One region of the uncultured Cloacibacillus sp. genome, then DNA from elsewhere that is predicted to be linked to it. Evidence: predicted binding sites of a transcription regulator. Region 1 holds the regulator's gene; the other holds the start of a gene.
What was found. Region 1 encodes HrcA, which represses chaperone genes, less so after heat shock. Its sites were predicted from a motif close to TTAGCACTCNNTNNNANNGAGTGCTAA; they were not measured.
Positions count from the first base shown of each region.

Region 2: a site for HrcA is predicted at 2,090-2,116, ahead of groES (co-chaperone GroES). Genes of this name have one in related genera too.

Region 1 is NZ_CAWUXW010000005.1:75,213-78,627, forward strand. It holds gene dnaK (molecular chaperone DnaK) at 1-824, opposite strand, end outside; gene ABGT66_RS11585 (nucleotide exchange factor GrpE) at 887-1,462, opposite strand; gene hrcA (heat-inducible transcriptional repressor HrcA) at 1,459-2,484, opposite strand; gene ABGT66_RS11595 (histidine phosphatase family protein) at 2,736-3,383, shown strand; gene folP (dihydropteroate synthase) at 3,386-3,415, shown strand, end outside.
Region 2 is NZ_CAWUXW010000003.1:142,129-145,543, forward strand. It holds gene codB (cytosine permease) at 1-587, shown strand, start outside; gene codA (cytosine deaminase) at 614-1,846, shown strand; gene groES (co-chaperone GroES) at 2,154-2,444, shown strand; gene groL (chaperonin GroEL) at 2,467-3,415, shown strand, end outside.

The DNA of each region.
Region 1 (3,415 bases):
GCGCGGGTCAGCTTCTGCTCGAGGTGCTTCGGGCCGTTGGCGTCCGCGGTGATGAACGGCAGGGATATCGTCGTCTCCTGCATCGAGGAGAGCTCTATCTTCGCCTTCTCCGCGGCTTCGCGCAGACGCTGCGCGGCCATCTTGTCCTTCAGAAGGTCGATGCCGTCGCTCTTCTTGAACTCGCCGGCGAGCCACTCGACTATCCTGTTGTCCCAGTCGTCGCCGCCGAGCCTGTTGTCGCCGGCGGTCGAGAGGACTTCGAAGACTCCGTCGCCGACGTCGAGGATCGAAACGTCGAACGTTCCGCCGCCGAGGTCGTAGACCATTATCTTGTTGTCGCTCTTCTCAAGGTTCACGCCGTAGGCGAGGCAGGCCGCCGTCGGCTCGTTGATGATGCGGAGCACGTTGAGGCCAGCGATGGTTCCCGCGTCCTTCGTCGCCTGGCGCTGGGCGTCGGTGAAGTAGGCCGGGCAGGTGATGACCGCGTCGCTGATCGAGGTGCCGAGGTATTCCTCCGCGTCCTTTTTCAGCTTCTGGAGTATCATCGCCGAAATCTGCTGCGGCGTGTAGCTCTTGCCGTCGATGGAGACGGTCTTGTCGCTGCCCATCGAACGCTTGATCGATATGACGGTGCGGTCGGGGTTGACTATCGCCTGGCGTTTCGCAAGCTGTCCGACGAGTATCTGTCCGTCCTTAGAGAAGGCGACGACCGACGGGGTCGTGCGCTGTCCTTCGGGGTTCGGGATTACCGTTACGTTGTCTCCTTCTTTCACCGCTACGCAGCTGTTAGTTGTTCCGAGGTCTATTCCTATTACTTTTCCCATAATTGATTCCACCTTTTATTTTTAACTTGTCTGCGGCTTCGCCGCTCTGATGTTTCCTTTATTTATCCGTTGTACTTGCCTACGCGGACCTGCGGCGCTTTGAGCACCCTGCCCGCGAGCTTGTAGCCTCTGCTGACCGCTCCGATGATGTGTCCGTCCTTCGACTCGTCGTCGACGGGCTCCATCGATATCGCCTCGTGAAGCGCCGGGTCGAACGGCCCTTCCGTCGGGATGAACTCAAGCCCGAGCTTGCATAGCCCGTCGGAGAACTGGCGTATGACCATCGCCATGCCCTTCGCCATCCCGCTCTCGGGGTCGTTTATCGCCGCCGCTATGCGCTCGAGGTTCTCAAATACCGGCAGCATCTCCTTCACCGCCTGCTCGGCGGCGAGCTTCGCGTTGCTCTCGCGGTCGCGCTCCATCCTCGTGCGGAGGTTGAAGTAGTCGGCGCGCGCGCGCGCAACCTCTTCTTTCAGCTTCTTTATCTCGTCCGCCTGTTTTTCAACGTCGGCGGTCAGTTTCTTGATTTCGCCGTCCCGCACCGCTTCGGAGGCCGCGGCTTCGTTCGCCGCCGCTTCGGCGGCTTTGGGCTCTTCGTTCTCTGTGCCGGCGCGGTTTTCTTTTTCCTGGTCGGTCATTTCTTTATCTCCTCTTTCTCGGCAGATTCGGAGTCGAGCTTGCGCAGCACTCCGTCTATCGAAGCTATTGCTTTTTCGTAATCCATGCGCTCGGGGCCTATCAGTCCGACGACGGCCTTCTGCCCGCCCGCCTCGCCCGTAGCTGCGACTATCGACGAGCCCTTCATGCCGGGCAGGCCGTTTTCCTCGCCTATCATGACGTTGAGGCCGTCGGCGGAGCATCGCTTGACGAGCTCTGCCATGCTGTCCTCTTCCTCAAGGAAGGAGCAGAGCGCCTGCATGCGCCCGAGGTCCTGAAAGTCCTGGAGGTTCATCATGTGGCTGAACGAACCTGTAAAAATCTTCGGCTCGTGCGCGCCGAGCATCGAATCTATCGCGAGCACTGCCTTCTCGCATTCGTCGTGGTAACGTCCGATGTCCGCGAGAAGCTCCTTCTTCACGGTTTTCTTTATGTCGCTCCACGCCATGCCGGAGAAGCGGTTGAGCTTCGCGGCGAGGCTGTCGAGGTCCTCCTGCGGCATGTCGACGGCGACGTTGATGAACTTCTGATGGACGAGGCCGCCCTGAAGCACCACAAGCAACAGCACCTGGCGCTCGCCCATGCGCACGAAGTTCACGTGATGAAAGCGCACGGTGTCGAGCGGCGTTATCGCAGCGATGCCGACGTAGTCCGAAACGCGGCTCAGCATCTCGGAGGCCGAGGCGAGCATCTTCTCGAGCCCCTGCTTGTGCTCCATCATTTTTTTGAGGAGCTTCACGGAGGGGCCGGCGTTGTCGACGCGCCGGAGCACGGAGTCGACGTAGAGGCGGTAGCCCTGCGTCGTCGGAATCCTGCCCGACGATGCGTGGGTCTGCTTGAGGAAGCCGAGGTCCTCGAGGTCGGACATTTCATTGCGGATCGTCGCGGAGCTGCGCCCCGTGAGGTAGCGGCGCGAGACCGTGCGCGAGCCGACCGTCTCGCCGTTCTTTATATATTCGCAGACGACGGAGAGCACGACTTCGAGCTGTCTTTGCGTAATCACCCCGGCTTCACCGCCTTTCGTCCTCCAGGTTTATTAGCACTCATTCATCACGAGTGCTAAACATCTTCAACGCGATACATGATAAGCGTCATAAAGGCATTTGTCAAGACAGGTCAAAAAAATTTTTTTGACTTTTTGCACGCGCGCGGCGCGCAATGAAAGCATGGGAATTATTGTATAATTACTAAATGTCCGGCCCTCGCCGCGGCGCGGCGGTAACTTTAAGCCGGCGACTGGAGTTTTAGACGGAAATGGCAAACGACAAGACGACCGTATATTTGATCCGCCACGGAGAGTGCGCGGGCAACAAGGAGAACCGCATACGCGGCTGCGTGGACTTCCCCCTCAACGAGAACGGCGTGCTTCAGGCGCACGCTCTCGCCGAAGCTATGAAAGACAAGAAGATAGACTACATTTATACAAGCCCGCTGTCGCGCGCGACATCGACCGCCGCGATACTCGGCGAGGCGCTCGGCCTGCCATACGAGGCGCGCGAGGGCTTCTGCAACATACATCTCGGCCCGTGGGAGAACCGCATCAAGGCGGAGCTCGCGAAGGAAGAGCCCGAGAAATGGCAGACGTGGCTGAACCAGCCCGAGGAGCTCGTAATCGAGGGCGGCGAGACGCTCGACCAGGTGCGCGACCGCGCGCTTGCGGAGCTCAATAAAATCATAGCCGAGCACCGCGGCGCGAACATCGCGCTCATCGCGCACCGCGGCGTGCTGAAGCCGCTGATGGCGGGCGCGATCGGGGTGCAGCGCCCGAGCTACTGGCGGCTGCACGTCGACACGGCGTCGTACAGCGTGCTGACCTTCGACAGCCTGCACGGCTACTGCCTCATGGGGCTCAACTTCACCGAGCATCTCAAGGGGCTCCGCATAATTCAGGAATTCGATTAAAGATGAAGGCTCATCTGATAAAGTTTGAAAAC
Region 2 (3,415 bases), on a different contig from region 1:
ACTTCACGCGCTTCGCAAGAACGCCCTATATCGCTGTAATCGCGACGGTCGTCGCCTTCTTCGTCGGCAACTCGATAATGATGATCTTCGGCGCGGTCGGCGGCGCGGTCACGGGCGTGCCCGACATCTTCGACGTGCTTATCCTCCAGGGGCTCGCGATTCCCGCGGTGCTCACGCTCGGCCTCAACATCTGGACGACGAACAACAACGCGCTCTACACCGCGGGCCTCGGCGTCTCGAACATCACGAAGATACCGAACAAGCCGCTCGTCCTCGTCAGCGGCGCGATAGGCACGGGCCTCGCGGTATGGCTCTACTACAACTTCGTCGGCATGCTGAACCTGCTCTCCGGCATGATCCCGCCCGTCGGCGCGGTGCTCATCCTGCACTACTTCATGCACCGCGACGAGTATGAGGAGAATGCGAAGGCCGAAATCCGCGCGGTCAACATGCCCGCGATACTCGCGGTCGTCGCCGGTTCGCTCGTAGGCGTCTTCGTCACCGCCGGCATCAAACCCGTCAACTCGCTCTTCGTCGCCGCGGTCGTCTTCGTAATCGCCGACCGCCTCTGCGGGAAGCGCGGCTAAAAATTTCAGGAAAGGACTGTTCCGCAATGCTCGTAAAAAATATCTTCATCGAAAACTCAACGGAAGCGAAGGACATCCGCGTAACGGACGGCAAGTTTGAGGAAATCGCGCAGAACCTGACGCCGCGCGAAGGCGAAGAGGTCGTCGACGGCGCGGGCAAGCTCGCGATACCGCCCTTCATCGAGAGCCACGTCCACCTCGACACCTGCCTCACGGCCGGCGACCCCGTATGGAACCTTTCCGGCACGCTCTTCGAGGGCATCGAGTGCTGGAGCAAGCGCAAGGAAAAGCTCTCGAAGGAGGACGTCAAGGAGCGCGTCCGCCGCGCCGTGCGCATGCAGGCCGCGAACGGCGTCCAGCACGTCCGCACGCACGTCGACGTCACAGACCCGACGCTCGTCGCGATGGAGGCGATGATAGAGCTGCGCGAGGAGCTCAAGGACTTCGTCAACATCCAGATAGTCGCCTTCCCGCAGGAGGGCATCATGAGCTACCCGAACGGCGAGCAGCTCCTCGAAGATTCCGTCAAGATGGGCGCTGACTGCGTCGGCGCGATTCCGCACTTCGAGTTCACGCGCGAGTACGCCGTCGAGTCCGTCAACTACTGCATGAAGATAGCGGAGAAGTACGGCAAGCTCGTCGACGTCCACTGCGACGAGATAGACGACGAACAGTCGAAGGGGCTCGAGGTCCTCGCCGCGCGCGCCCTTGAGAGCGGCATGAAGGACATGGTGACGGCGAGCCACACGACGGCGATGCACAGCTACAACAACGCCTACTGCGGCAAGCTCTTCCGCCTGCTCCGCATGAGCGACATCAACTTCGTCTGCAACCCGCTCGTCAACACGCACCTCCAGGGACGCTTCGACACCTACCCGCGCCGCCGCGGCGTGACGCGCGTCAAGGAACTGCTCGCGAACGGCAACAACGTCTCGTTCGGCCACGACGACATCTTCGACCCGTGGTATCCGCTCGGAACGGGCAACATGCGCGACGTCATCTTCATGGGGCTCCACGTCTGCCAGATGATGGGCTACCAGGAGATAATGGACTCCTACCGCCTCTGCACCTACAACGCCGCGAAGACGCTGCACCTCACGGGCTACGGCATCGCCGAGGGCAACGACGCGAGCTTCATAATCCTCGACGGCGACAACTTCTACAACGCGCTCAACCGCAAGGGCGAGGTGCTGCGCTCCTACAACAAGGGCCGCCTCATCGCCTCCGCCGAGCCCGCCAAGAGAGAGATACACTTCTAACAGAAAAACGAAGCTTTGCGGCCGCGCCGGAAATTTCACGGCGCGGCCGTTTTTTGTGCATTCCGCACTCCGAACGGCGCGAGCGCCCTTCACGACTGAAAGATTTAATAAAGTCAAACCGTTTATGTAAAAGCGCGGATAAGCGCGAAAACTTCGCAAAACACCATAAAACAGAAAATATTTGGAAATAACCTGATTTGAGAAAAGCGGCACCGCTCATTACAATTTCAGCTGTAAAGAAAATTAGCACTCAATGAGTGCGAGTGCTAATACAAATCAAGCAAATTTTGCAGGAGGGGATTTTCCTATGAAACTTAAACCGCTTGGAGACAGACTCGTAGTTAAGGCGGCTCCGAATGAGGAAAAGACGAAGGGCGGACTCGTCCTTCCCGATACAGTGAAAGAGAAGCCCGTCGAGGGCGAAGTCGTCGCGGTAGGCCAGGGCAAGGTGCTCGAGAACGGCACGCGCCAGCCGATGGAAGTCAAGGTCGGCGACAAGGTCATCTACAGCAAGTACTCCGGCACCGAAGTCAAGGTCGACGACGAGACCTACCTCGTCATCGGAGAGAGAGACGTTCTCGCTATCATAGAGAAGTAAGGAATTGGAGGAATAGATTATTATGGCAAAGGTTCTGCTTTTCAAAGAAGAAGCTCGCCGCGCTATGGAGCGCGGAATCAATAAAGTCGCGGACACCGTCGGCATCACCCTCGGACCGAAGGGCCGCAACGTCGTACTCGAGAAGAAATTCGGATCGCCGACCATCACCAACGACGGCGTGACCATCGCGAAGGAAATCGAGCTCGAAGATCCGTTCGAGAACATGGGCGCGCAGCTCATCAAGGAAGTTGCTTCCAAGACCAACGACGTCGCGGGAGACGGAACCACGACCGCTACCGTCCTCGCCCGTGCGATGATCCGCGAGGGAACGAAGAACGTAGCCGCCGGCGCGAACGGCATGCAGCTCCGCAAGGGGATGGAGCTCGCGACCGAAATCGTAGTCGACGAACTCAAGAAGCAGGCCGTGCCCGTCAAAGAGCACAAGAAGATCGCCCAGGTAGCTTCCATCTCCGCCAACGACAAGAAGGTCGGCGAGCTCCTCGCCGAGGCTATGGAGAAGGTCGGCGAGGAAGGCGTCATCACCGTTGAGGACAGCAAGAGCCTCGGCACGACGCTCGAGACCGTCGAAGGCCTCCAGTTCGACAAAGGCTACCTCAGCCCCTACATGATCACCAACCCCGACCGCATGGAAGCGGTCCTCGACGACGCGAACATCCTTATCGTAGACGGCAAAATCTCCAACGTTAAGGACATGCTCCCGATACTCGAGAAGAGCGTGCAGCTCGCGAAGCCGCTCCTCATCATCGCCGAAGACGTCGAAGGCGAAGCCCTCGCGACGCTCGTCGTCAACAAGCTCCGCGGCATACTCCAGGTCGTAGCCGTCAAGGCCCCGGGCTTCGGCGACCGCAGAAAGGCTATGCTCCAGGATATAGCCATCGTCACCGGCGCGACCGTCATCAGCGAAGAAGTCGGCCGCAAGCTCGACAGCGCCGACGTAGCGGACCTCGGCC